3 regions of the Bacillus sp. ISL-47 genome follow, and region 3 is predicted to be linked to each of the others. Evidence: a T-box and tRNA genes for the amino acid it is inferred to sense, from the RefSeq annotation. Region 3 holds a T-box; the other regions hold tRNA genes.
The links. The T-box of region 3 lies ahead of argS (arginine--tRNA ligase). A T-box ahead of a tRNA ligase gene usually reads a tRNA of that ligase, here a tRNA-Arg.
Positions count from the first base shown of each region.

Region 1: it has a tRNA-Arg gene. The T-box ahead of argS (arginine--tRNA ligase) is inferred to sense a tRNA for this amino acid. The anticodon was not compared.
Region 2: it has a tRNA-Arg gene. The T-box ahead of argS (arginine--tRNA ligase) is inferred to sense a tRNA for this amino acid. The anticodon was not compared.

Region 1 covers NZ_JAGGQS010000059.1:51,933-65,031, reverse strand. Annotated here, with positions in the region: gene J7I93_RS19985 (methyl-accepting chemotaxis protein) at 1-851, opposite strand, end outside; gene J7I93_RS19980 (thiamine pyrophosphate-dependent enzyme) at 1,043-3,337, opposite strand; gene J7I93_RS19975 (2-oxoacid:acceptor oxidoreductase family protein) at 3,337-4,350, opposite strand; gene J7I93_RS19970 (acyltransferase family protein) at 4,697-5,737, shown strand; tRNA gene J7I93_RS19965 (tRNA-Arg) at 5,928-6,001, shown strand; gene J7I93_RS19960 (B12-binding domain-containing radical SAM protein) at 6,328-8,076, shown strand; gene J7I93_RS19955 (hypothetical protein) at 8,319-8,471, opposite strand; gene J7I93_RS19950 (hypothetical protein) at 8,471-8,632, opposite strand; gene J7I93_RS19945 (DUF3905 domain-containing protein) at 8,784-9,134, shown strand; gene J7I93_RS19940 (TrkH family potassium uptake protein) at 9,183-10,547, opposite strand; gene J7I93_RS19935 (CdaR family transcriptional regulator) at 10,686-11,804, shown strand; gene glcD (glycolate oxidase subunit GlcD) at 11,924-13,099, shown strand, end outside.
Region 2 covers NZ_JAGGQS010000020.1:140,461-153,559, reverse strand. Annotated here, with positions in the region: gene J7I93_RS08105 (succinate dehydrogenase cytochrome b558 subunit) at 1-113, shown strand, start outside; gene sdhA (succinate dehydrogenase flavoprotein subunit) at 340-2,100, shown strand; gene sdhB (succinate dehydrogenase iron-sulfur subunit) at 2,104-2,871, shown strand; gene J7I93_RS08090 (acyl-CoA thioesterase) at 3,276-3,740, shown strand; gene J7I93_RS08085 (helix-turn-helix domain-containing protein) at 3,887-4,111, shown strand; gene J7I93_RS08080 (MarR family winged helix-turn-helix transcriptional regulator) at 4,385-4,843, shown strand; gene racE (glutamate racemase) at 4,854-5,648, shown strand; gene recQ (DNA helicase RecQ) at 5,787-7,928, shown strand; gene J7I93_RS08065 (GerMN domain-containing protein) at 8,223-9,296, shown strand; gene rph (ribonuclease PH) at 9,490-10,260, shown strand; gene J7I93_RS08055 (XTP/dITP diphosphatase) at 10,262-10,873, shown strand; gene J7I93_RS08050 (metallophosphoesterase) at 10,870-11,388, shown strand; tRNA gene J7I93_RS08045 (tRNA-Arg) at 11,690-11,766, shown strand; gene ilvE (branched-chain-amino-acid transaminase) at 12,178-13,050, shown strand.
Region 3 covers NZ_JAGGQS010000038.1:123-4,425, reverse strand. Annotated here, with positions in the region: gene J7I93_RS13340 (hypothetical protein) at 1-748, opposite strand, end outside; gene J7I93_RS13335 (FtsW/RodA/SpoVE family cell cycle protein) at 1,241-2,425, shown strand; T-box leader at 2,456-2,685, shown strand; gene argS (arginine--tRNA ligase) at 2,728-4,303, shown strand, end outside.

The DNA.
Region 1 (13,099 bases), on a different contig from region 3:
GAGTTAATGGCACGGCTAAGCTCTGCTACTTCATCATTTCCATCATACTCGACTGATTTTGCATTCAGATTACCTGCTGCTATTTCATTGGAAACATGGACAATCTGGTTTAAGTTTCGTGTAATAATACGCCCGATGAATAAGATACTCACAATCCCAAGGACGCCAGAAATAATGATTGAGATCCCTAGGACAATTAGGGTTAAAACCAGTCCTGACTCGGCTGAAGAAACAGCTTTTCTTTGGTCCTCCTTCAGCATGCTGCTTAGTGTATTTAATTTTTCTACAGTCTCTGAAATAAAGTTATCTGCCTGCAGCTTTGCAAGCCTATATTCTCTAACATGCTGAAGCTTCACTTTAGGCTCAATAACATCATGGAATAAGCTGGTTATTTTTTGATCATTCTCGTCAATTTGTTTAAACAGCTCTTTTGTTTTTTTTGCAGTAAGGGCAGGGGTGATTTCCTTTTTTAATGTATTAAAGTCCTCTGTTAACTGGTCAAATGTTTTTAAGTGCTTGGGATTGGAGTCGATAATGAAATTTCCGATTGTACTGCCTTTATGATGAAAAATCACAGCAGATTCAGTAATCATAATCGCTTTTTCTCCTGAATCCTTCACTGTATCCATTTTTGTATTGACAATCGTCAACAGAAAAAAAGTAAGTATGGTAGATGCAGTAAAAAGCCCAATTGTTACAAATAGGGCCACACCATATTTCTGGCCAAGCTTGAGCCTTTTCCACCATCTTATGTTGGCCAGTTTATCTAATAGTCTTGCTTTATTCTGTGTTGCATGCAAATTGCCTGCCTTTGCTTTTTTTGTTCTTTTAAACGTTTTTACCCCTTTCATCCTATATCCTCCTTAATGATTAAACCGGATGAGCACCTTTTGCACTATCAACATCCTTATTGCGCATTTCTTTTTTACTATTCTATTACATCATTATAATAGAATAAAAAATACATTTGTAGATTATTTTTCCATCAGAGAGATTTATAGGATAAAAAAAGCAAAGTACACGAGGTACTTTGCTTTGGATTTTAAAGTGCTGGATGCTCATGCTTGGCTTTAATTTTTTTCCATCTATATTCAATTTCTTCTTCAAGTTCATTGAGAAGCATTTTGTTTTCTTCTTTCAATAAATGCTTTGTTTTGCCCATATAATTTAGCCACTCAGACAACTCAACTCGTTTATTCTTATCCTCTGGATTATAAGTTATGGTTGTAACCCCATTCTCTACTTCATAAAGAGGGAAGAAGCAAGAGTTGACAGCAGCTTCCAGGATTTTTTCACCATATCGTTCTTCTGACTTCCAATTAAGCGGGCAGGTTATCAATATCTTCCCGTACACTGTACCCACATTCTGGGCGTACCATTGTGCCTTTGCAGCCTTCTTGATTAAATCCTGCGGGAATGCTTCGCTCCCGGTAAAAACATATGGAATATTCGTGGACGCCATAATTTGTGCTGTATCCTTATGGTGGAAGCTCTTCCCTTTTTGAGTGCGGCCTACATTGCTTGTACTTGTCATATGGCCCTTAGGTGTTGAATAGGACAATTGTGAACCAGTATTCATATAGCCTTCGTTATCATATTCAAGCATAATCAATTTATGATTGCGAAGAGCCGTGCCAATTGCGGAACCCATACCAATATCCATGCCTCCATCTCCGGTTACCATCACAAAGGTGGCATCATCTGAAACATCAATTTCACCTCGTTCTTTTAATTCCATAAAGGCTTCCAGTGTTCCAGATAACGTAGCAGCCCCGTTTTGGAAGAGATTATGAATCATCGTTTGCTTATGGGATGAATAAGGATAGGAGGTAGTCGTTACATAAGCACATCCCGTTTGGAACAAGACAACTATATCCCCTTCAATCCCTTTAAAGAATAATTCCAATCCTGTAAAAATTCCGCAGCCCGGGCAAGCTCCATGCCCTGAAGCAATTCGCTTCGGTTTTGAAGCAAGCGCACGAAGGGGTGGTATTTTAACTTTTAATTTATTGGTTTCAGGGTCTTTTTCCGTTTTAATCAATCCAGTATTATATACATCTCCATGCTGCGGAGTGATTACTGGCAGCAGCTTTTGCTCTTTCTTGCCGGGAATATGGCCATAATAATCAAATGCTTTTTCGGCATAGCCCTGTTCTTTGGCCTCCATTGCAGCTGAGAAAAATACCTCTGCATCATCAGCATAGAAATCCTTTCCTCCTAGGCCAAAGACTCTGCTTAACACAATGGTTTGATTTTCAGGATCTTCCTGCAATGCTGATTTTACTTCGTGTGTAAGATTTGGTCCATGGCCGCCATAAGAATCTGCCCGCTCCCCAATCAAAAGGGCTTTTACATTCTTTAAAGCCTTGCGGATTTCCTCTGATGGGAATGGACGGATAATATTGGGACTAATCACACCTGCTTTAATACCTTTCCTGCGAAGACTGTCAACCGTATCTTTTGCTGTTTCTGCAGCTGAATTTAGCAGGAACAGTGCAACCTCTGCATCTTCCATTCCATATAAATCGAGTACAGGGTAGTCCCGGCCGGATAGTTTGGCATATTCTTCGGCCGCTTCTTTAAACACTTCACCAGCCGCATACATCGCTTCTGACTGCTGGTAATGATTGTTGATTAAATCGTCCCCATTCATGTGGGCACCGATTGTAACCGGCTTTTTAGGATCTCTGGCAAAGTTATAATCTGTCGGGCATTCACCTACAAACTTCTGTACAATTTTGCGGTCTTTAAAATAATTTACTTTCCTTTTTTGATGGGAGGTGAAAAAGCCATCATAAGCAACAATTACAGGCAGGCGAACTTTTGAATGCTCAGCAATTTTAAGCGCCAATATGTTCATATCATACACTGCCTGAGGGGTTTTGGCCGTTAAAATAACCCAGCCCGCATTCAGTGCAAAATACAAATCGGAATGATCCCCTCTAATGTCCAATGGACCGCTGATTGAACGGGTTACAAGGTTCATGACCATCGGAAAGCGGGTTCCTGCCTGAACGGGTAGCTGTTCAAGCATATACATTAAACCATTGGCACTTGTCGCATTAAATACACGTGCACCTGTGGCTGCAGCTCCATAGCAAATACCTGCAGAGCCATGCTCGCCATCTGCGGGAATCAGTTTAATATCATGTTCCCCTCTTGCCTTCATCTGATCAAGGTATTGTGCAACTTCAGTTGAAGGAGTGATCGGAAAATAGCCCATAATGTGATAATTAATCTGTGCTGCTGCCATCGCAGCCATTTCATTTCCCGATTCGAAAGTAGTCAGCTGTTCAGCTGCCTTCATTGTTTTCAGGTTGTCTTCTAAAATTGCCATTACAATATCCCCCCTGCTGCATAAGGAAAGTTTTGCTTTACCCTATGGGCATCCGCAAACCCTATCGTTTCCCGCATTTCACTAAGAGCACTTGTCGGGCAAGCCTCAACACATTTCAAGCAGCCTTTACAGTACTGATAGTCGATACCCTGCAGGAACATTTGCTTCCTGCCTTTTTTGTCTTCCCCCTCCTGCCATACAAAGCAAAAGTCCGGGCAAACTGTATCGCAGGCTGCACAGTTGATGCATTGCTCCTGCTCAAATTGCGGCAGAAACCCCTGCCTTGAACCGCTTAGATCTTTCAGAATACTATTTGCCTGTGCAGTGATCACTCCACCGATTTCCTGGGTTTCAAAGCCCAGCTGAGGTGCTGTTCTATGAAACTCTTTCCCCTCAGCATGATCAGGAGCTTCATAGGTTTTGAACTTCACCTCATTAAATCCTCTTTCGAAGGTACGGATATTGGGCTCCACAAGGTGCGGATATTTTTTCTCAAAGGTTTTGCGGATAACCATTTTCATTGACTCCGGATCAAGGAAATCGCAAATTCTAAAAAGTGCTCCGAGCATCGCAGTATTTACTTTTGTTTTTTCTTCTACTGCAATCTGCAGGGCATCCACAATGGCAAGTGTTCCATATTCCAGTTTCAAATCTTTTTTAATATCATCAAATTCTCTGGCCGAATTAACAAGCAGAATACCGTCAGGCTCCATACCGCTGACAACATTCACCATTTTATATAATGCTTCGTGGAAAACTCCGATTACGTGAGGCTGCTCAATTGGGCTGTGTGCCCGTATTTCTGTATCACCTTCGCAAAATCTTACAAATGCTTTTACAGGTGAGCCTTTTTTTTCAGATCCGTAAGATGAAAAGTTGGACCCATTCAGTCCAAGCCCCAAAACACCAGCCTCCGCGAGCATTTTACCTGCAAGATTGGCACCAAGGCCGCCAATCGACTCCAGCCTTATTTCATAAAATCCTAATTCATTTGATTTAGGTAAGATTGACATGTTCTCCCCCCTCATATGGTAAACGGTTAAAACACCGTAAAGTTATCCCCTAAAGCAATTCTAAAAGAACTATTTCCATTTATCTGTGACAAATGTTATATTTCACAGAAAAAATTTGAAACAGAATTGAGAAATTCAATTGGAACGTTATAATATATGAGACGAATCCGCTTTCATAATTATATAACAGACTACATATTGTGATATAACAGTTTGAACAAGCGGTTTTTGTTTTACTTTATTTGTAAATCCCACCTTCTTTTTACACGAGAAAAGCAGTTTACTTCATGTTAAAGTGGGTAAAGAAATAGAGAGTTTTTTGGGGGTCTTTAATAGAGGAGGATTTATGAAACAACGTGATTATTATTTCGACAATGCCAAATTTATTTTAATTTTCTTTGTCGTATTCGGACATTTGCTCCGCTCTTTTATTGAAGATAATGAAACGATTTACACCATTTATAAGGTCATTTACACCTTTCATATGCCGGCATTTATATTAGTTTCAGGTTTTTTTGCAAAAGGGTTCTATAAAAAAGGATATATAAAGAAGATTGCAAAAAAGTTAATTTTGCCGTATATCATATTTCAGGTTATTTATTCGGTTTTCTATTACTTTTTATATAATAAAGGAACGTTTGAGATGGATCCGTTCAACCCGCATTGGTCTTTATGGTTTCTGATCAGCATGTTCTGCTGGAATATTATGCTCCTTTTCTTTGCCAAGCATAAAGCAGTTTATTCATTGACAGGCGCTCTGCTGATTGGCCTTGCTGTCGGTTATGCCGACTGGATCTCAAACTATTTAAGTTTATCAAGGACTTTTGTTTTCTTTCCTTTATTTTTACTAGGGTATTATTTAAAGAAAGAGCACTTCTATGCCCTGATTAAACCAAAGTTCAGAATTAGTGCCTTATTTGTATTTGCGGTTGTCTTTACCGGATTCTACTTTTATCCGGATATTGATTATAAATGGCTCCTTGGGTCCAAGCCATATACAGAAATGGGCGCAGCTTCCATTGGAGCAGTATTTACCAGACTGGGATTCTATATCCTTAGCTTAGTCATGGTATTTAGCTTTTACTCCATCGTACCCCAGAAACAGTACTTCTTTACAAACCTGGGGAAGAATACACTTTATGTCTACCTGCTGCACGGTTTTTTTGTACGTGTATTCAGGGAAAGCGATGTACAAAACTACTTTAACAAACCGGAAACCTTCCTGCTGCTCGCAGGTATTTCGTTATTGCTGACTCTGCTTCTTTCAAGCAAGCTGATTACATCATTTGCTCAGCCCATAATTGAACTTAAGACCTCTCAGCTTAAGAAGCTGAAAGATAGAACAAGAGCATATGTCCGATTTTATCGTAAAAAGCTCACAAACTAAGAAAGAATCGGCCATTTTTAAAGTGGCCGATTCTTTCTTATTGCATATCCATTGACCAAAGCTGATTAAGGCCTTATAATAAGTAAATATGTCAGATAGCTTTGTTCGGGACGTTTCGACGCATGCACGTCCTTGAAGCAACCGACAAAAGAAAAAACAGGGTTAGAAGCAAACAAGATCATACTATCATGTCTCAGTAGCTCAGCTGGATAGAGCAACAGCCTCCTAAGCTGTAGGTCGTGAGTTCGAATCTCGCCTGGGACGCTGCTTAGAAAACGCCAACCTTTACAAGGGTTGGCGTTTTTTCATCCCTCTTTTTTACAATAGTTAAATAGATCTTTACATGCATTTATCACTAGTATAAAACTTGCATGCTATCTTATTTGTAGTGGGGATAGCATGCGGGGCTATCATCGCGCTTGGCGAAGGCGGAGCCAAGTGCTTTTGTTTTTCTCTTGAAAAATGTCTCTATTATCATTTAATACTTGGTACAGCATTGAACTGACAATGTTTTACTTCCTTTTATTAAGGCAAAAATATGATACAATAATATGATGTTTAAGTTGCAAATAAAGGGAGTTTAAAAATAAATGAAAGTAATTGCGAGTACACTGAATGCCAAATATATTCATACAAATATAGCCATACGTTATTTGAAAGCATATGCTGAACCAGATTTTAATGTGGAAATGGCTGAGTATACCATAAAAGATCCTGTTATGAATATTGTTACAGATCTTATCCGCAAAAAGCCGGCCGTGATCGGTTTCAGCTGTTATATCTGGAATATTGAAGAAACGATCAAGGTTATTAAAATGATTAAAAAGATTGACCCTTCCATTCATATTGTAGCGGGAGGGCCTGAGGTGACTTATGATGTTGCCGAATGGATGGAGAATGTTAAAGAGTTCGATTACATCGTTATTGGCGAGGGTGAACAAACTTTTAAGCAACTATTAACAGAATTGGATAGCGGCATGAATATGGACAACGTACATGGCCTCGCTTTCAGAAAAAATGGCCAGGTGCACATTAATCCTCAGCGAAACAAGCTTGATCTGCGTGAGCTGCCTTCTCCATTCCGTTTTGAAGAAGATATTCCATATCTATCAAAGCGCGTTACTTATATAGAAACAAGCCGAGGATGTCCCTTCAGCTGCCAGTTCTGCCTTTCCTCTATAGAAGTTGGTGTTCGCTATTTTGACAGAGAAAAGATTAAGGAAGACATCAGATATTTAATGAAAAACGGAGCGAAAACCATTAAATTTGTCGACCGGACTTTCAATATCAGCCGCAGCTATGCTTTGGAGATGTTCCAGTTTCTGATTGATGAGCATCTGCCCGGAACTGTATTTCAGTTTGAAATCACTGCTGATATCATGCGGCCTGAAGTGATTGAGTTTTTAAATAAGGAAGCACCTCCGGGACTGTTCCGTTTTGAAATTGGCGTACAGTCAACAAACGACTATACAAATGAACTTGTAATGAGAAAGCAAAACTTTGATAAGCTTTGCAGGACGGTTACAATGGTTAAAGACGGAGGAAAAATTGACCAGCATCTTGATTTAATTGCCGGTTTGCCAGAGGAAGATTATCATTCCTTCAAGAAAACATTCAATGATGTATTTGCGATGCGTCCTGAAGAGCTTCAGCTTGGATTTTTAAAAATGCTGCGGGGCACAGGGCTCAGACTAAGGGCTGAGGACCATCAATATATCTATATGGACCATTCACCATACGAAATACTGGGGAATAATGTTCTATCTTTTGATGACATAATCCGTATTAAACAGGTTGAGGACGTACTGGAGAAATACTGGAATGACCACAGGATGGATGCCACCATCGAATATTTGGTCACAAAAGTTTTCCCAACGCCTTTCGATTTCTTCCAGGAGTTCGGCAGCTATTGGGAGCTAAAAGGCTGGTCCAGAATCGGGCATCAGCTCGAGGATCTTTTCAGGCGCCTGTTTGAATTCCTGCAATCCATCCACATCGCGGACTTGGATATTGTTGAAGGCCTAATGAAGTATGATTATATTTCCAAGCAAAAATACAAGCCTCGGAAGCCATGGTGGCAGGCAAGCTTTGAAAGAGCAGATAGATCAAAGATTTATCAGCATTTGCTCGAACACCCAGCACAGCTTGGAGAGCATTTCTCCAGCCTAAAGCTGAACGAAAAGGATATATACAAACACACATTGCTTGAAAAATTGTCTTTTGATATAGAGAAGTATTTAGGTGAAGGAAAACTCGAAAGGCAAGAAACTGCCCTTCTTGCCTATTTTGATTCGAGTTCAGAAAAGGTGTCCATCTTTTTTGGATCTCTTAAATTATAGGTCCTGTTAACCTTGACTTTTGACTTCCGCTGCAAACACTCTCTTTCTGCGGGGTTCCCTTTGGGTACGCTGCTCCCAAATATGAATAAGCATTTGTGAATTAACCTCGAACAAAGGAAGTAAGGATGCATCCTTGGGGAGTCTCGCGGCTGCCGCTCCTATTAACGTGCTAAGTTAATCTTTAAGTTTTAAACATAGTCAATAATAAGAACAGCAAAAAACCGGCCTCTTCGCCGGTTTTTCTAGCATTTATCATTATTTTTTTTCTTATTTTTTTCCCGGTTCATAAAAGGCAGTTCATATAATTTATTTGCATTTATATCGCCAAACTCCATGCCAAATTCAACATTGGAAGAATCGCTTTGCTTGGCGTTCTTTAGCTTTTTTTTCTCCACTAGGATCTTCCCTCTCTCCCATGTTTGGAGTTGCGGTTTGCATTTTTCATTGGGTTTTCGCCCTGGCTGAATTCCGCCGAAAATTCCGATTCCTGCAAGTTTTTCTTAGGTGTTTTGCTATATTTCTCAACCGCATTATATTCAGCTTTGCGTTTAGCCATCCTAATCTCCTCCTGGAAAGAAAATTTACTTTTATATTTTTCGTAAAAAAACGGGTTTCATTCCTAAATTCATTTTCCTTATTTTACTGCTGAAAAAATTCAATAAAATAACACACTCAGTAAAAAATAAGTAAAAAAGGAATGAGCCGCTATGACAAAAAAGAACAGTAAAAACAAGAAGAACATTGGTATTGATGAGACACTTCCACACCAAATTGAGGCACCAAGCTTTAAGGACACTGGCATGGAGCTGCAGCCGCCGTTTGAGAATTCGTTCGGCGTTACGATCGGGGACAGTTTTTACTCCTCAGACAGCTCGCCTCTGGAAAAATGGAGCGATGAAACAGATCCTGCAGTAATGGCTGGCGATGAATGGGTTCATCCGACCAATGATATTGGCTGGAACACAACTGAAAACAAAGAACTGCTTGAAAGCAAAAAACCGCCTCAAGGGTATCCTTTCATGCACCCGACAAAGGATGTCAGCCGCGGTACTGATTAAGCAATAAATATAAAAGCAGCCCGGAAAAGCTCTTCCGGGCTGCTTTTTTTAGCCAATAATAACTCGTTCTTTTGGATAGTGAAAATTAGGCTGCTTTTCTTTCCCGCCAATAATATATAAGAATGAAGTCAGCCCTATCCTTCCGATAAACATTAATGCCATAATAATGCATTTTCCAATATTTGATAATTCCGGGGTTATCCCCATTGATAAGCCTGTTGTTCCGAAGGCAGAACAAACCTCAAATATTATCTCTATGATGTGATGATCTTGTTCAGTAATACTGAGGGTCACAACAGAGATAAAGCACATCCCTACTGCAAGCAAGGTGATTGCCAGCGATTTAAGAATATCGTCCTCGTGAATTTCCCGCTTAAAAACTTTAATATCACGATTCCCCTTGGCAAAGTGATAAATGAACAAAATATTTACTGCAAATGTAGTCGTTCTTATTCCTCCTCCAACCGAGCTAGGAGACGCTCCGATAAACATCAGAATACTCATTACAAGAAGCGTAGGCATAGAAAATTCACTCACATCCATAGTTGAAAGTCCGCCGCTTCTTGTCGTAGCTGATTGAAAAAACGCGTAAAAAAAGCTTTCATGCCAGCTCATACTCTTAAAGTAATGGCCGTATTCAAACAATAGCAGGATAACAGTACCGATTACTAAAAGAACAGCATACGTAACAGTTGTCAGCTTAGCAAATAAGGAAAAACGGAACGGTTGTTCATTATCCCATTTATTTCTGAACAAATAAGCCTTTGTTTCAATAAGAACCGGGAAGCCGATAGCCCCTAATGTAATTAAAATGATATGAATGAGCTGGACAAAGTAATCGCCAGCATAAGGCTGCAGAGATGCACCTGTTATATCCATCCCTCCGTTGGTTGTTGCACTTACAGAGGCAAATAGAGCATGGAGAAAGGCTTCCTCCCACGTGGGATAATATTTTAGAAAATGGAAGCCAAGAATTAAAGCACCCAGCGCCTCGATCACTAGGATGATTTTTATAATTTCCCTAATTAAGTTAACAAGTCCTGAAAGTGCATACTGATTATGATCCACCATGATCAGGCGCCGGCCCCGCAAACCAATTTTTCGGCCAAGCAATAGCCAAAAAAAGGTGCCCAAGGCCATAATTCCTATTCCGCCAAACTGCAAAATAAACATGATAACAAAATAGCCGAAAACGCTATAAGTTTCTGAAATATTAACCACAGTCAGCCCTGTTACACTTACCGCGCTGACTGCAGTAAAAACTGTGTCGATAAACGCGATTTCAACACCTGGTTTATGTACACCAGGTATTCTTAATAATAGAACTGATACAGAGACTGCCAATAAATAATAGCCTGATATTACTTGGGCAGGTGTTAGTTTATCCAGCCAGAGTCTAAAGTCTTTCCACATATTGTACCTGTCCCTTTCGAAATTTTTCCTAACCCTTATCATAATGAATATACCCTGTTTTTTAAAGGGATATAAGATAATTCGCAGGAAGTTTTTTATTTTTATATAATGGAAACAAAATAAATCAGGAGGTATTACATGTTATTGCCTGATCTTGCTGAGAAGATTATTGCTGAAGTACGTAAATTTCTTCATGAAGATATTATTGTTGCCAATACATCTGGAGTGATCATTGCTGGTACAGATCCAAGAAGAATCGGCACCTTACACGAGGGTGCATTCATTACGGCGAAAAATAAAGATAAGATGATTATCACAAAGGATGATCAATCAAGACTCCAGGGGGTAAAGGCGGGCATTAACCTTCCGATCTTTTTTAAGGGAGAAACTGCTGGAGTCATAGGAATTACCGGGGATCCCGATAAGATTTCTCCATTCGGGGAAATCATCCGTAAAATGACAGAGTTATTTATAAGCGAAAGCTATTATGCAGAGCAGCTGGATTGGCAGGCCAGAGCGCTGGAAGGCTTTATGTTTGACTGGCTTCAGTCAAAAGAATGGGATCCCTCTTTTAGAGAGCGCGCACATTTGCTTAAAATTAACCTGTCTATAAATAGACAAGTTTCCATTGCTGAATTTAAAGAAAATCCATTACTGATGCATAGGGACCTCTGGAATAGGATCCTGTCTTGGAATGAAGCCAGCGAGCAGGATTTAATCATTCGCTGGGGAAATGACAGAATTGTATTATTATCTGGAGTATCCATTTCGAACAATGATCTCACTTCAAAGGATAAAGTCATTCGCTTCCATCGGTTTTTAGAGAGCCTGCTATCTGTACAGGTTTGTATAGGCACCGGTAAACCGATGTCCCCTTCAAATTTGCCCGATGCATTCAGGCAAGCAGAAAGGGCTTTAAAAATAGCAAAAGACCGGGATAAAATAATATTCGACGAAGATTTGACAATGGAGATGATATTTGAGGACCTTTCAGCTGAAACAAAAATTGATTTTATTGATAGAACGGTTGGATCTATAATGACTGAAAAGGATTTACTGTTAACACTACAGGAATTATTTAAACAAAATCACTCCTTGAAAAATACAGCTGAGGCGCTTCACATACATATTAATACACTTCACTATCGGCTTAAGAAAATCTATGAGTTATCAGGGTTAAATACCTCAGATCTTGATGATTTAATAAAATTGTATCTAGCTATAAGACTTTTAGAGGAAGGTACAAAAAACAGCTGACATCTTTGTCATTTTTCATATATTTATCCATAGCAGGGGTTCCCTGCTTTTTTTATACTGAATTATATAGAGAAACTTTACAGTTCCGAGCGTATAAAACTAAAGGGAGAGGTATTTAAATGATTGAAAGACAGATTAAAGAAAGATTAACAGCCATTGTTGGGACTGAAAACTATGACGACTCAAAAGCAGGCCGGCTGGTTTATTCATATGATGCAACTCCGAACTTTCAAGCGATGCCTGATGCTGTCATAAGTCCTCGAAATGCTCAGGAAATTGCTGAAGTCGTAAAAATCTGCAACAGCAGCAGCATACCCATCGTGCCTAGAGGGTCTGGCACCAACCTTTGTGCAGGAACTTGTCCAACTGAGGGGGGAATTGTTCTCCTTTTCAGGCATATGAACAGAATTCTTGAAATAGATGAAGAGAACCTCACTGTAACGGTGCAGCCAGGTGCTATTACCTTGGATATGATTAACCAGGCAGAAGCAAGAGGGCTTTTTTATCCTCCTGACCCGAGTTCAATGAAAATTAGCACGATCGGCGGAAACATCAACGAAAATTCTGGCGGGCTGCGCGGCTTAAAATATGGGGTAACCAGGGATTATGTAATGGGGCTTGAAGCTGTGCTGGCTAATGGAGACATCATCAAAACAGGCGGAAAGCTTGCAAAGGATGTGGCAGGCTATGATTTCACCCGCTTATTAGTCGGTTCTGAAGGGACTCTGGGAATTATTACGGAAGCAACCTTAAAATTAATACCGCTGCCTGAAACAAAAAAGACCATGCTGGCACTATATCAGGACTTAGAGGCTGCGGCCAAGTCAGTATCTAAAATCATTTCACAAAAAATAATTCCGGCAACACTGGAATTTTTAGATCAGCCTACATTAAAAGTAGTGGAGGACTTTGCTCAAATTGGATTGCCAACAGACGTTCAAGCAGTCCTTTTGATTGAACAGGACGGTCCTCTTGAGGTTGTAGAAAGAGATGTGCAGAAAATGGCTAAAATCTGCAAAGAGCAAGGAGCTGTTTCAGTCCAGGTGGCTCAATCCGAAATAGAGGCTGAAGCGTTGAGAACTGCACGCCGGGCTGCTTTATCAGCCCTAGCCCGGCTAAAACCGACAACCATTCTCGAAGATGCGACAGTCCCAAGATCGGAAATCGCCAAAATGGTTAAAGCCATAAATGAAATCTCAGATAAATATAGGCTATCTATCTGCACTTTCGGCCACGCAGGCGATGGAAACCTGCATCCAACCTGCCCTGCAGATGCCAGAGATCACGACGAAATG
Region 2 (13,099 bases), on a different contig from region 3:
GCTGGGGAATTACAGTATCACCTCGTTCTCAGGTTATTTCAACTTATGTAACAATCGGTATTTTTATCGCACTTTCTATTGTGGGCGTACGTGCGCTTACAGCATTCATTTAATAGACATTAAAACACTATCAGACTATGTTCGGATATTAAAAATAAGAAATATAAGCTTTGAAGCTAGGCAGCTGTCTAGCTCCACAAGGCAAGCTTCGCTAGCATAAATTGCCCTCGGCTAAAAGCGGCAGCTTTTAGGATAGAAGCCATCGGCTTAAGGGAATTATCGCCGATAAGCGGGCGCCTTGCGCTTTTCTTAGTATTAGGATTAAGGGAGTGAGTCACGATGGGTAAAGGAAAGGTAATAGTTGTCGGCGGCGGATTAGCCGGTTTAATGGCGACAATTAAAGTTGCAGAATCAGGGACTCCGGTTGAATTATTTTCGTTAGTGCCGGTTAAACGTTCTCACTCTGTTTGTGCCCAGGGCGGTATTAACGGAGCAGTAAATACAAAAGGAGAAGGAGATTCTCCTTATATTCATTTTGACGATACAATCTATGGCGGTGACTTTTTGGCAAACCAGCCGCCTGTTAAAGCAATGGCAGAAGCTGCACCAGGAATCATTCATTTATTTGACCGAATGGGTGTTATGTTTAACCGTACACCTGAAGGATTACTTGACTTCCGACGCTTTGGTGGAACACAGCATCACCGTACAGCATTCGCTGGTGCTACAACTGGCCAGCAGCTGCTTTATGCGATGGACGAGCAGGTTCGCCGCCATGAAGTTGCCGGTTTGGTAACAAAGTATGAAGGATGGGAATTCTTAGGGGTAGTGATCGATGATGATGGAGCTTGTAAAGGTGTCGTTGCCCAGAACCTGACTTCAATGGAAATTAAATCCTTCGCTGCAGATGCAGTTATTATGGCTTCGGGCGGACCGGGGATTATTTTCGGTAAATCAACTAACTCTGTCATTAACACTGGCTCAGCTGCTTCGATCGTTTATCAGCAAGGTGTCTATTATGCAAATGGAGAATTTATACAAATTCATCCAACTGCCATTCCGGGAGATGATAAGCTCCGCCTTATGAGTGAATCAGCCCGCGGTGAAGGTGGACGAGTTTGGACATATAAAGATGGTAAACCTTGGTACTTCCTTGAGGAGAAATATCCTGCCTATGGAAACCTGGTGCCACGTGATATTGCTACACGTGAAATCTTTGACGTGTGCGTTAACCAAAAGCTTGGTATTAATGGAGAAAACATGGTTTACCTGGATCTTTCCCATAAGGACCCTAAGGAACTTGATATTAAGCTTGGCGGAATCATTGAAATTTATGAGAAATTCCAGGGTGAAGACCCTCGTAAGGTTCCAATGAAAATCTTCCCTGCAGTCCATTATTCCATGGGCGGTCTATGGGTTGATTATGACCAAATGACAAACATTCCTGGCTTGTTCGCTGCAGGTGAGTGTGATTATTCACAGCACGGTGCAAACCGTTTAGGTGCCAACTCTCTTCTTTCAGCCATTTATGGCGGTATGGTTGCCGGCCCTAATGCAGTAAAATACATCAGCGGTTTGGATAAGAGTGCTGAAGATCTTCCTTCATCATTATTTGACCGTTATGTTAAACAGGAAGAAGAAAAGTGGAACAATATTATGTCTCTTGATGGCACAGAGAATGCCTATGTCCTTCATAAAGAGCTTGGCGAATGGATGACTGATAATGTAACAGTTGTTCGCCATAATGACAGACTTCTAAAGACCGATGAAAAAATTGTTGAGCTTATGGAGCGATATAAGAACATCAACATTAACGATACGGCGAAGTGGAGCAACCAGGGAGCAAGCTTTACCCGCCAATTGCAGAATATGCTTCAATTGGCACGCGTTATTACAATCGGTGCATATAACCGTAATGAAAGCCGCGGTGCCCACTATAAGCCTGATTTCCCTGAACGTAATGATGAGGAATTCCTTAAAACAACAATGGCGAAGTTTGTAGATGCAAATTCCGCTCCTGAATTCCATTATGCAGATGTAGACGTAAGTTTAATTAAACCGCGTAAGCGTGATTATTCTAAAAAGAAAGGGGAGAACTAAACCATGCAAGAAACTAAAGCTAAAACTGTCCGTTTTATAATAAGCCGCCAGGATACTCCTGATTCAGCCCCTTATCAGGAAGAGTTTGAGCTTGGCTACCGTCCAAATATGAACGTTATATCTGCCCTTATGGAAATCCGCCGTAACCCGGTTAATGTAAAAGGTGAAATGACTACACCGATTTCCTGGGATATGAACTGTCTTGAAGAGGTTTGCGGAGCTTGTTCCATGGTGATTAATGGCAAGCCGCGCCAGTCATGTACTGCACTTGTAGACCAGCTTGAACAGCCAATCCGACTTGAGCCGATGCGCACTTTCCCTGTAGTCCGTGACTTGCAGGTAGACAGAAGCCGTATGTTCGATTCTTTGAAAAAAGTTAAGGCATGGATTCCGATTGACGGAACTTACGATTTGGGACCAGGACCACGTATGCCTGAAAGAAAACGACAATGGGCATATGAGCTGTCAAAATGCATGACTTGTGGAGTATGCCTTGAAGCTTGTCCGAATGTAAATAGCAAATCCGATTTCATTGGACCAGCACCTTTATCACAAGTTCGTTTATTCAATGCTCATCCAACTGGAGAAATGAATAAAGCGGAACGTCTGGAGCAAATCATGGGTGATGGCGGACTTGCCAATTGCGGTAACTCCCAAAACTGTGTACAGTCCTGCCCGAAAGGCATTCCTTTAACAACTTCCATTGCGGCACTTAACCGTGATACAACATTCCAGTCTTTCAAAAATTTCTTTGGAAGTGACCAGATTTAACATTACAGAAAACCCCTTTCCATTTTGGAGAGGGGTTTTTTAAGCTGTATTTTTATCATTTGTTTCTTTGGGTTGCTAACTAAATTTAATCACTGAGATGATTGGAGTGGAAGTGCGAGATTCTCGAAAATGCTATCGCACTTTCTTCATGCGGTATTCATTCGAGGATGCTTATTCAATGTCCTGCGGGAGCAGCATACCAAGGGAGACCCCGCAGACGCAGAGCGTCGAGGAGCGTCGGTAGCCCCGTTGTTTCGCTGAGTTGCAACGGAAATCAACGTGCTGAATTAATTTAGAGTCATTACCTTTTAAATCGGCGCTGAAGGGTTTTCAAATAATTCGAAAAACACTATAATAAAATAAAACAGAGTGAATGCTCATTCATAAAATCGGGAGGAAACACCATGGGAAAATTAAACTATATAGACGATTTTAAAACATGGGAAGAAGAATTCATCTTTTTTCATCCCGTTAAGGTGCGCTTTTCTGAAACAGATATGTTTGGACATTTGAACAATACTGTTCCTTTCACATATTATGAAGAAGCGAGGATTGAATTCTTTAAAAGCAAAGGATTTATGCAGGATTGGGTAAAACCAGATAACGAAACAATCCCGGTTGTTGCGGACCTTCAATGCGATTTTTTAAGTCAGGTATTCTTTGATGAAGAGATCAAAATATATGTCAAGGCTGCTGCCATCGGAAATTCTTCTGTCGATCTGCACTATATGGGCAAGAAACCAGATGGATCAATTTGTTTTGCTGGCAGAGGGACGATGGTGCAGATATCCAAGAAGAACGGCAAAGGTGTCCCGTGGACTGAAGAGATGAAAGAATTGCTGAAGAGCGGAGTGAAAGTACGAGCCTAGCGGCTCAAAGACATATTTTTAAAAATAACTTTCTCCTTTATGTAAATATAGTCACTTCAGCACTTTTGCTGACATATGATATGGTGACTAAATATATACCCATCCCGCGGTTCATAGCTGGCGAAAGGCAAGGAGGGTTACAATACTTGAAGGAGAATGAATATACTCACAAGCCGTTACTCACCAAACGAGAAAGAGAAGTATTCGAATTGTTAGTACAAGACAAAACAACAAGGGAAATCGCTGGTGAATTGTTTATAAGCGAAAAAACGGTTCGGAACCACATTTCCAATGCCATGCAAAAGCTTGGTGTAAAGGGGCGTTCACAAGCTGTTGTAGAGCTCCTTCGAATGGGAGAGCTAGAACTTTAATCTAGACCGGCTATCCTTCTGGGATGCCGGTTAACACATTTATATGGGTTTTTTTAAGGCAGGGATTTATTTCTGTCTTGAAATTTGTGCCGAAAAAGGTGAAAATAAATGCACAAGGGCAAAAAATTAACCTTTATTTAAAGAGTATATAGTATCTTAATTTCGATAATGTTTAGTTCTGGGCACCATCGATCAGTTTGAGTCCTTTAGCCAATAGGCGGGTGCCTGGCGCTTTTCTTTAAATCGTAAAAGCTGAAATGGGAGTGTTTATGAATGAAGCTTGAAGATCCTAAAACAAACGAAATACATGATGTTGTGGCTGACATAGAAAAAGACCTAAGATACATATCCGGTATAATCAAGCAAAAAGGACGGGAAATCTTAAGTGATTTTACAATCACACCGCCGCAATTCGTAGCATTGCAATGGCTTTTTGAAGAAGGCGATATGACTATAGGCGAGCTCTCAAATAAAATGTATCTTGCCTGCAGCACGACAACAGACCTGGTTGACCGCATGGAAAAGAACAATCTGGTAAAAAGGGTCAAAGATCCAAACGATCGGAGAGTAGTCCGCATCCAACTGTTGGAAGAAGGCGAACGGATTATTGAAGAGGTTATTAAGAAGAGGCAGGAATACTTGAAAGAAGTTCTAAAGGACTTCACAAACGAAGAGGTATTGTTCCTTAAAGATAACTTAATGAAGTTACATCAAGATATGCGCATAGAATGAGGCGGTACGTTTGAAAGAACCTATAGGAATTATTGACTCCGGAGTTGGAGGCTTAACTGTCGCGAAAGAAATTATGCGGCAGCTGCCAAATGAAGACATTGTTTACCTCGGTGACACGGCCCGCTGTCCCTACGGCCCTCGCAGTGGAGATGAGGTTAAAGCTTTTACATGGCAAATGACTCAGTATTTATTAGGAAAAAATATTAAGATGCTTGTAATCGCATGTAATACAGCTACAGCAGTAGCGCTCGAAGAAATTCGCCGGGAACTGTCCATCCCTGTTATTGGTGTTATTTTTCCTGGTGCAAGATCAGCCATTAAAGTAACGCAAAACAATACAATCGGTGTTATCGGAACGGAAGGTACGGTCAAGAGCAGAGCCTATGAAAAAGCCTTGATTCAAATTAACAGTAAATCGATCGTTCACAGTCTCGCATGTCCAAAGTTTGTTCCGCTTGTTGAAAGCGGGGAATATGAAGGGCCTGTTGCTAAAAAAATAGTGGCTGAAACACTGCACCCCTTAAAAGGCAGAGGAATGGATACACTTATTCTTGGATGTACACATTACCCTCTTTTAGAGCCGATTATTAAAAATGTTATGGGAAAAGACGTAAAGGTAATTAGTTCTGGTGAAGAAACCGCAAGGGAAGCAAGTACCATTCTCCATCATCACGGATTACTGAAGGAGAACCTTGAAGAACCCGAATATAAATTTTTTACAACAGGATCCACTGCAATTTTTTCAAAAATTGCATCCAAATGGCTTAAAATACCTGTGAATAAAGCAGAAAAAATGACGCTTTAACTTTTAAAGTCCTGCAAACACCTTCTAATCGTATTATTACAGAAGGTGTTTTTCGATTTTCTTTAAGGTTACAATGAAAAGAAAGCTTTGGTATCATGAAATGTGAAATACAAAAAACTAATTGAGTTGGTGATCGATTTGCTGGCACAAGCTGAAAACTATTTGAATGAGTATTTTGGATATACCTCATTCCGTCCAGGACAAAAGGAGATAATCCAAAATATTATTGGACAAACCAATACCCTAGGAATTCTTCCGACAGGAGGCGGAAAGTCAATCTGTTTCCAAATTCCCGCTCTTGTACTCCCCGGAACGGCCATCGTCATTTCTCCGTTAATCTCCTTAATGAAAGATCAGGTAGATGCCCTATTGACTGCCGGAATCCCTGCTGCTTATATCAACAGTTCATTGTCTGCTGATGAGTACCAAAACATAATGGCTGGAATACGTCATGGCGAATATAAGCTTGTTTATGTCGCGCCGGAACGGTTCGATTCACACTCGTTTTTAGAGCTGTTAAATGAAGTGCCTATCAGTGAAATTGTTTTTGATGAGGCTCATTGCATTTCGCAATGGGGCCATGATTTCAGGCCAAGCTACCGTTCTGTTGTCAGCCAGCTTGGCAGCCTGAATCAGAAACCTGTGGTCGCTGCATTGACTGCAACCGCGACACGGGATGTGGCGGATGATATTCGAAGGCTATTAAATATTGGCGAGGAAGATACTTTTATTACCGGTTTTGCACGGGAAAACCTGGCTTTTCAAGTAATGAAGGGTGTTAATAAAAGAGATTTTATTATTCAATGCCTTGAAAAACACAAAAATGAAGCGGGCATCATCTATACTTCCAGCCGCAGGGAAACAGACCAGCTTCATCAATTTTTAATAGGAAAGAGCTATTCTGTTGCGAAATACCATGCCGGTTTAAAGGAAGAAGATCGAAAAAAAGCCCAAGATGCGTTTGTTTATGATGAAGCGGAAATTATGATTGCTACAAATGCGTTTGGGATGGGGATTGACAAATCCAATGTCAGATATGTTATCCACTATAATCTGCCCCGCAATATTGAAGCCTATTATCAGGAAGCAGGAAGAGCGGGAAGAGACGGAGAGGAGAGCATGTGCTATTTGCTGTTTGCTCCGCAGGATATTCAACTCCAAAAGTTCCTAATAGAAGAAAGCAATTTGGACCGTCACAAAATGGAGCAGGAATACAGCAAATTAAAGGAAATGGTGAATTATTGCCATACTGAAAAATGCCTCCAATCCTATATCATTGAATACTTTGATGAGGATGCAGAATCGTTCAGCTGCGGAAAATGCAGCAGCTGTTTGGATGACCGTAAAAGCATAGATATTACACAGGAAGCTTTAATGATCTTTTCGTGCATTAAACGGATGGGAGAGAGGTTCGGGATTACATTAACCGCTCAGGTTTTAAGAGGATCCCATAATAAAAGAATCCGCGAAATGAACTTTAATCAGCTATCCACATTCGGGTTATTAAATAACCGTAAGGAAAAAGAGATTGCAGACATTATGAATTACCTGCTTGCTGAAGGCTTTTTAGCTTTAACGGACGGAAAGTTTCCAACTGTTAAGCTCTCAGCAAATGCGGTTCCGGTTTTAAAAGGACAGGAAAAGATCGCCATGAAAATTAAAGATCCTGATCTTATGCAGGAAACAGAAGAAAATGATGAACTATTCTCCGTTTTACGCAATTTAAGAAAAAAGCTCGCAGACGAGGAAAAAGTCCCGCCATATATTGTGTTTGCCGATACTACATTGAAAGAAATGAGCAGGTGCTTCCCTATTAACGAGGAAATGATGCTAAACATTAAAGGCGTTGGGCAAATGAAGTTTGATAAGTATGGAGAGTACTTTATCGACGAAATTAAAAGCTTTGTTGAGGAACATAAGATTAAGGCTGTCCCTGTTAAGGAAAAATCGGCAGAGATTGAAGAGCCTCTGGATGACCGCCCCAGTTACCTGATTTCATTTGAATTTTATAAGGATGGGGTACCGATTAGGGAAATAGCCAAAAAGCGAAACTTTTCACCGATAACGATCCAGGAACATATACTCCGGTCCATAAAAGAAGGCAATACAGTTATATGGTCAGATATTTTTGATGATACAGAAGAAAAGCTGGTCATGGAAGCGGTGGATAAAGTTGGAAGGGACAAGCTTAAGCCGATTAAGGAAGAACTTCCTGAAGAAATCGATTATTTCAAAATAAAAGCTGTGCTGGTTAAGAACGATCTGCAGGAACAAAAATAGCACAAGGGAGAGAAGCTCTAATTGGGCTTCTTTTTGTGTGACTGCAATTTTTAGAGTTTGTGTTCCCTATAATTAATTTTGGCTAACCTGAAAGGAGAACCTGAGCCTGCTCAGTGCGTAATTGAAGATTCCAAGGATTGAAATGAAAGTAGAGATGGGCAGTTATCGATGCCTGAATCAAGCGGTTTGTCCAAATTTGTCAAAAATCTATTAACACTTTTCTCCCGAAAGGCGGTCTAAATTACAGATAGGCTCGTATACATGTAGTACAAACTGTCTCAGGGGGGATTAAATATGTCTATAAATAAAAAATCGACTATAGTTTCAGCTGTTCTCGTTTCATCCGTTTTATTATCAGGGTGCGGATTATTTGGAAGCCAGGGAAAGGAAAAAGTAGATCCGCCAAAAGAAGTAACATATTCTGATGAAGGAGGAAAGGTAGCTGAAGAAACAAACGGCACAGAAATGGAAACAGCAGAAAACGAAGATGGTGTGGTAGCAAATCTTCAAATTGAGCTTTATTTGATTGATAAAAATGGCTATGTTGTACCACAGACGCTGGAGCTTCCGAAAACAAATTCAGTTGCTACACAGGCTTTGGAATACCTGGTAGAAAACGGCCCTGTAACCGACCTGCTTCCTAACGACTTCAGAGCAGTCCTCCCAGCTGATACAAAGGTTTCAGTCAATATTAAGGATAAAGTTGCTACTGTGGACTTTTCCAAGGAGTTTCAGGAATACGCTCCTGAAGATGAAATGAAGATTCTGGAATCTGTTACTTGGACGCTTACGCAATTTGACTCCATTGATAAGGTGAAGCTGACTTTGAACGGGCATGAATTAAAAGAAATGCCTGTAAATGGAACGCCAATTGCCGCATCAATAAGCAGAGCCAATGGAATTAACATGGACACGACAGAAGTAGTTGATATAACCAATACAAAACCGGTTACAGTGTACTACCTTGGCGGGGATGAAGAAAACTATTATTATGTTCCTGTCACAAAACGTGTAAGCAATAAAATGGAAAACAAAGTCGAAGCTGTAGTAACCGAATTGATTAAAGGGCCAAACTATGCTTCCAATCTGGTAACAGACTTCCTGCCGGATGTTCAGCTGCTTAATGATCCTAAAGTGGAGGATGGAAAAGTCACTCTTAACTTTAACGAAAACGTGTTTAGCAGCTTTGAAGATAAAATGATCTCCCAGCATCTGTTGAATGCCCTTGTCCTCTCATTAACTGAACAAAAAGGGATCGAGAGTGTTGCTGTCACAGTTGATGGAAATGCAGAAATTGTGAATGAGAATGGGGAAAAGTTAACAGAGCCAGTAACACGTCCAGAAAATGTGAATACGGGAAGTTTTTAAAAAAGCGGATTTTGTTATACTATATAGTAACAGGAAAAAGAGGTAGGCATTTATTGCCGCCTCTTCTTTGTTGCAGAAAAACGCACTGCGAAATTAAATTGCAGTTCCCTTCAAAAATTACAAACCTTTTATACAGAGAAGGGAAGTTTTTCTGTTTAAGACGAATGAATGGATATTAAAGGGGGAATCAGCTTTGCGCGCAGATGGACGTGAACCAATGCAGCTCAGGCCTATACATATTGAAACAGATTACTTAAAGCATCCCGAGGGCTCTGTTCTTATTACAGTAGGAGATACAAAGGTGATTTGTACAGCTAGTATCGATGAGAGAGTGCCGCCATTTATGAGGGGCCAGGGAAAAGGCTGGATAACAGCTGAATATTCCATGCTGCCAAGAGCTACAGAACAGAGAAATATTAGAGAAGCGGCTAAAGGCAAGATTTCCGGAAGAACAATGGAAATCCAGCGCCTGATCGGCCGTGCCCTTCGTGCTGTTGTAGATTTAGAGGCACTTGGAGAAAGAACTGTCTGGCTGGATTGTGACGTAATACAAGCCGACGGAGGCACACGGACAGCTTCTATTACAGGTGCATTCATTGCAATGGCACAGGCAATGGACAAGCTTTACAACAATAAGAAGCTTCCGCAGTACCCGGTCAATGATTTTCTTGCTGCTACAAGTGTGGGGATACTCGATAATAAGCAGGCGGCAGTAGACTTAAATTATATTGAGGACTCTTCAGCACAAGTGGATATGAATGTAGTCATGACAGGCAGCGGAGAATTTGTAGAACTTCAGGGTACAGGGGAAGAGGCGACATTTTCGTATGCACAGCTTCAGGAACTATTAGGTGCTGCCCAAGGAGGCATCTCAGAGCTGTTTGAGCAGCAAAAGGCTGCACTTGGAGAGAAAATCACAACAAGTATTAATAATAAAAGAGAGAAGCTGGAGGGTAAGGTATAGCATGCAAGAAGTTATAATCGCTACAAAAAATGCAGGCAAAGCAAGGGAGTTTGAGCGGATGTTCAAGCCTCTTGGCTATGAGGTCAAAACTTTATTGGACTATCCTGACTTTCATGATGTAGAAGAAACCGGCACCACCTTTGAAGAGAATGCCATTTTAAAAGCTGAAACGGTTGCCAATGCGTTCAGAAGAATGGTCATTGCTGATGATTCGGGACTGATGATAGATGCGCTGGAGGGCAGGCCTGGCATTTATTCTGCGCGCTATGCGGGTGAAGAGAAAAACGACCAGAAAAACATGGACAAAGTTTTGAAGGAGATGGAGAACACACCCGATAACAGCAGGCAGGCGAGATTTTACTGCGCGCTGGCAATTGCTGCACCTGGAAAAGAAACATTAACAGTTGCAGGGACCTGCGAAGGCTTTATTTTGAGAGAGAAAAGAGGTACTCATGGGTTTGGCTATGATCCCATCTTCTTTGCGGAGGAGAAAGGAAAAGCAATGGCAGAGCTAAAGCCTGAAGAAAAAAGCCAAATCAGTCATCGGGCAAAGGCGCTAAAAAAGCTTGAAGAGCTTCTCCCTGCTTTTCTTTCCGGAAATGAAAAAGCATGAAAATACTCATTCTGAGCGACAGCCATGGCCTAACTTCCGAACTGAAGCAAATCCGTAACAAGCATGCTGGGATGGATCTTTTGATTCATTGCGGAGATTCGGAACTGCAAGCTGATGACGAATCTATTAAAGGGTATTCTGCAGTAAGGGGAAATTGTGACTTTGAGACAGGATTCCCGGAAGATCGTTTTGAAGAAGTTGAAGGGCTGCGCCTGTTTGTTACACATGGCCATAGGTATTCTGTAAAGTCTACACTAATGAATCTCACTTACCGCGCACGTGAAATGGAAGCGGATATTGTATGTTTTGGTCATTCGCATTATCTGGGAGCTGAAATGGTTGATAACACTTTATTTATTAATCCTGGAAGTATCAGGCTGCCAAGGGGAAGAAGAGAAAAAACATATATAATCCTGGAGGCTAAGGAAAGAGATATTACTCTGGATGTTTATGATTTAGCCACAGGGAAAATGCCACGTCTGTCTCAAAAATTTTCACTGGCAAAAAAGGAATAACTTGATTATAATAACTGAGGGGAGCAAGGCTTCCCTCAATCACAAAAAACTTTCAATAAAGTGTTGACTTCGGATTGTTTGTCTAATATAATAAAACTTGTCTTTAAGATAATCTTTCTCGAAAACAGACAGAAGTTATTATATTATACGTCCCAGTAGCTCAGCAAAGCGTAAACGTCACTGAAGTAACATCTTTGTAGCTTTGTTCCGACGCATATACTTCCTTGAAAGACTAGAAGAGGAAGGAACAGGATAGTAAGAAACCTACTGTAGTAGTAAAGATTTAATTAATATATTATACGTCCCAGTAGCTCAGCAGGATAGAGCAACGGCCTTCTAAGCCGTCGGTCGGGAGTTCGAATCTCTCCTGGGACGCCATTTACACACCTAGCAACACTACATATCTTACCGAATTTTACTCACCATTTTGGTGAGTTTTTTTGTGCCCTAAGATCCTCTAGCACCCCTCCTGCAAAGTTATCTGGGATCCCTACAGATTATAAAATTTTAAAAAATTTTTTTTCTCAAGGAATGTGAATATATCAACATTGTAAGCGGATACAGCTAAACCGATTAATCTAAATTATCAAATAATTCATAAAAAGGGTGTTGACGACTGTTCAAAATGGGCGTAAGATAGTCCTCAATATAAGAAATCAAAACCTGAATTAAACAGAATCGCAAAAGCAAAATTAAAATATTCTGTATAGAAATTTGCAGATTTTTTTAAGCTAAAAATTCAGTGGTTTAAAGTGTTAAATTATTTGTACTTAGTGAGAGGTGTTTTTCGTGCCTGAACAGTGGATCTTTTTAAACGGAGAATTCGTCACAAAAGAAAACGCGAAAATTTCTGTTTATGACCATGGTTTTCTTTATGGCGATGGAGTTTTTGAAGGTATCAGGGTTTACAGCGGAAATATTTTTAGAATGAAAGAGCATATGGATCGCCTGTATCGATCAGCAAAGTCAATTATGCTTAACATTCCGTATACAAAAGAAGAGTTCACTGACCTGGTGGTAAAAACGGTTGAACGAAACCAGCATGAAAGTGCTTATATTCGAATAGTGGTGTCAAGGGGAGTCGGCGATCTTGGTCTGGATCCAAACAACTGCAGGAGCGCCAATGTTGTTATCATTGTAGAGCCTCTGGCCATTTTCCCTAAACATCTTTACGAAACAGGATTGGAAATTGTAACAGTTGCAACCCGGCGAAACAGACCCGATGTATTAAGTCCAAAAGTAAAATCCCTGAACTATTTGAATAATATTCTTGTCAAAATTGAAGCCCGCCTTGCCAATGTGAATGAAGCATTAATGCTAAATGATCAAGGCTATGTAGCGGAAGGCTCGGCAGATAATGTATTTATTATAAAGGACGGGGTATTCTACACTCCTCCTGGTTATATCGGAGCATTGGAAGGAATCACAAGAAACGCTGTGATCGATATAGCAAGAGAGCTTGGATATGAAGTGAAGGAAGAACCCTTTACAAGGCATGATGTGTACACAGCTGATGAGGTTTTCTTAACCGGCACTGCCGCGGAAGTCATCGCAGTTGTAAAAGTGGATGGCCGGACAATAGGTGACGGCGTTCCGGGAAGTTACACAAAAAATCTCCTGGAGAAATTCAGGGAGCGGGTTGTGCAGAAGGGATTAAGGTAATCTCGCTGGCAGCTCCGCACGTAAGCTGAAAAAATAACTTAAACAAATA
Region 3 (4,303 bases):
TTTTCTTATCGAACACAATCTTCGCTTCACAAGGCTCCTTCACGATCGATTCATATTCGTCATACATATCATCCATATTGGCAAAATCGCCTATTAACCAAATAGGAATTTCAATTCGTACCCGATTCTGATCGATGTCCTTTAACGACAGCACTGCCCCTTCTTTCATTAATGGCTTCAGTGAAAGAAGGACATCTCTTGAAATAGGCGGATACGTCTTTTTCTTTTTAATGCCGAGCAGCGTTTTTTCGACTTTCATTTGCCCCATTTTACCCGGGATCACTTCTCCGAGCATCCGGTAAAAATCATTCAAGTCCCTGTAATAGGTACGATTAAACCAGCCGTCATCAATGGCAAGGTACACATACCGATTACTCAAATAATTGTAAAACGGCGGCTTTAAGTGCTCTTTTACATGGCCAATATAAAGAAGCTCCGCGATTGCCTGGCCGGGAAGCTCATTTACAGCCTCCTCTTCCTCAAAATCGATCCAGCAAAAATCGCCATAGCCGTAAACATCCTCTTCCACTAACCTTCCAAGCTTGTCTCTTGACACGTAATCGAACATCGTATGCATATTGTAATCGCCATGTTCATAACGGTGCTTCAGCAATAGCAGATTATTAATCGAATCTGAAAGGGTTTGGACAAACTCCGCAAATTCAATTCCATATGTCATAACATACTGATCCTGTTCATTAAGATGGATATAAATGAGATCACGAATAGCATGATTTCTTTTTTTCAATGGCGAAACCTCCGAACCGTTAACAAGAGTAGGATATAAAGAAAAGCGCAAGGCGCCCGCCTATGAGGAACGCAGGAAAAAATGCCACATCCTCTCAAACGCTAACGCTTTTAGTAAAGTAAATTCTATCGAAGTATTCCTTCTGGAGCTGGACAGTTATCGAAAAAGACAGCTTCTGACTATGAAACTGTCTGTTTTCACATACGTGTATTTTCTCTTCTCTTATTGTAGCAAAAATATTTAAAAATATCTTTCCAGTTTAGAAAAATATTATTAGGTCTCCCGTTTAATTTCCATATACCCGCCTCCTGCACTATTTCAAAGTAAGCAAATCAACAAACTTTATTTATGGAATGCAAGAAACTATCTTAAGCTTCAATTCGTCTAACATATAGAACAACAAATGAATCTACGTCCAAACAGCCATTGTAAGGGGTATTTTTCTTTGTTAGGATAAAAATGTAAAAAGGTAGAGAAACCAGGTGTGTATGAATGGATCAAACTAAAAGATTTTCAGATCGAATTGATTGGACGCTATGCTTTCTATTGCTTCTATTTTTTTTAATAAGCTGTATCGCTATATATAGCGGGCAATCCTCTGAGCAATATGCTGGCAATTTTGTGATAAAGCAAATCGTAAATTATGTAATTGGAATCATTATAGTCGCTGTTGTAATGTATTTTGATAGTGAACAAATCAGGAAACTTACCTGGTTCTTATACGGCTTTGGAATCTTATTATTATTAGGGCTGTTTGTTGCACCTGAAAGCATTGCACCCGAGCGCAAAGGGGCAACTCTTTGGTATGTGGTTCCTGGGCTAGGTTCCATTCAGCCCTCTGAATTTGTGAAAGTCTTTTTAATTATTGCTTTAAGCAAACTCATAGCTGACCATCATCAGAAATATTTGAGCAAAACACTTGGTTCAGATTTATTTCTCCTAATTAAGCTTGGAGCAGTGACATCACTCCCCTTAGGATTAATTATCATTGAAGACCTCGGCACAGCCCTTGTTATTGTCGCTATTTTAACAGGAACTATTCTGGTTTCGGGAATATCGTGGAAAATCCTTGTACCGATATATGGTTTTCTTGGAGCCTTTGCCGGCACCATTCTCTATCTTGTTATACAGGCACCGGAGATTCTGGAGAAATATCTGGGGGTAGATCCTTACCAGTTTAGCAGAATCTACTCCTGGCTTGATCCTGTAAATCATAAACAAGGAGCTGGAATGCAGCTCTATAACTCTATGCTTGCAATCGGTTCTGGCCTGACCTCCGGAAAAGGCTTTACCGACAGGCAGGTATATGTTCCTGACGCCCATACTGATTTTATTTTCAGCGTAATCGGAGAAGAGTACGGCTTTTTTGGAGCAAGTGTTGTCATAAGCCTATTCTTTCTTCTAATCTATCATTTAACAAAAACAGCGCTGGAAACAACTGACCCATTCAATACCTATATTTGCGTTGGGATCATCAGCATGATTACCTTCCATGTTTTTCAAAACATTGGCATGACCATCCAGGTTCTGCCGATCACCGGCATTCCGCTTCCATTTATCAGCTATGGAGGCAGTTCCTTAATGGGAAATATGCTGGCAATGGGGCTGATTTTCAGCATGCACTATCACCATAAAACCTATTTGTTTTCGACTGATTCAAATTTTGTTGCAAAATAATTCCAGCAGAGTATAATAGCATTAATATACTTAGCGTCCATGATGAAGAGAGTAGCAAAAGACCCTTTCCTTAAGCGAGACAGGGATGGTGCAAGCCTGTTGGAAGTTCTTTTGCGAAGCGCACTTCGGAGATGTAAAGCTGAAACCTAAGTAGGCTTTGCCGGGTTAAGACTCCCGTTAACAAGATCTTTAAAGAGGTCCAATCAAAGTAGAATGGACAATCAGAGTGGTACCGCGGGTAATTCAAGCTCGTCTCTATTTTTAGAGACGGGCTTTTTTAATTTCAGGGAGGTGTTATTATGTTGAACTTTAAAGAAATTTTCACTGCTCAATTGATATCTGTATTGGATGGGCAAATATCAGAAGAAGCGATTGCTGACTTAATCGAAATTCCAAAAAACCATGAGCATGGCGATCTGGCTTTTCCTTGCTTTACGTTTGCCAAAGCATTCAGGAAATCGCCGGCGGCTATAGCAGTTGACCTCGCCAGCCAGATTCAGGCACCGCTCATTGAAAAAGCGGAAGCAGCCGGACCTTATATTAATGTCTTTTTTTCAAAAGCAGATTCCGGAAAAATCATAATGGATAGAATTCTTAAAGAAGAAAAAGAGTATGGGAAGCTTACAATCGGAGCCGGAAAAACAGTGGTGCTCGATTTTTCATCGCCAAACATTGCAAAGCCTTTCTCCATGGGGCACTTGCGTTCGACGGTTATTGGAAATGCACTCGGCAATCTTGCTGAAAAATGCGGTTATAAAACGATTAGGGTCAACCATTTAGGAGACTGGGGCACTCAGTTCGGTAAATTGATAACCGCTTATAAAAAGTGGGGAATCCCAGAAAAGGTAAAAGAAAATCCAATTCAGGAATTGCTCGGCTTGTATATTCGGTTTCATAATGAAGTCGAAGAGAATCCTGCATTGGAAAATGAAGCTCGCTATTGGTTCAAAGAGCTTGAAAATGGCAATGAAGAAGCAGCCAGCCTCTGGGGCTGGTTTAGAGAAGAATCATTGAAAGAGTTCCAGCGCCTTTACGACATGCTCGGCATTCATTTTGATTCCTATAACGGCGAAGCTTTTTATAACGATAAAATGGAAGCGATCATTGAGGAGTTAAGCGCCAAGAATCTGCTTGTTATGTCCGACGGAGCCGAAGTAGTTCAACTTCCTGGTCAGGACCTCCCTCCTTGCCTGATCAAAAAGTCCGACGGGGCAACCTTATATGCAACACGTGACCTCGCCGCAGCTTTTTACAGAAAAAAGAAATACCACTTTGATCAGTCCTTATACATTGTAGGTCAGGAACAAGGCATCCATTTCCGCCAGGTCAAAAGTGTGATTAAAACAATGGGCTATGAATGGGCAGACAATATGGTACATGTCCCGTTCGGCCTTTATTTGAAGGATGGCAAAAAGATGTCCACCCGTAAAGGCCGGGTTATTCTTCTCGAGGAAGTTCTTAATGAAGCTGTCCTACTCGCAACGCAAAATATTGAAGACAAGAATCCGCATTTGGAAAATAAACAAGATATCGCGGAAGCAGTAGGAATTGGCGCCATCCTTTTCCATGATTTAAAAAATGATCGAATGAATAATATTGAATTCTCACTTGATGATATGCTGACATTTGAAGGCGAAACCGGCCCCTATCTGCAATACACCAATGCTCGTGCCTATTCCCTGCTTCGAAAGGCTGAAGATGGTCATTCATCTGAAAAGGGTCTCTCTGATTCATATAGCTGGGAAATCATAAAGCTTCTCTATCAATATCCTGACAAACTTAAGAAAGCCTACCTTCACCTTTCCCCATCTATCCTGGCAAAATATTTAATTGATGTGGCCCAGGCATTTAATAAATATTACGGTCACGTAAGAATAC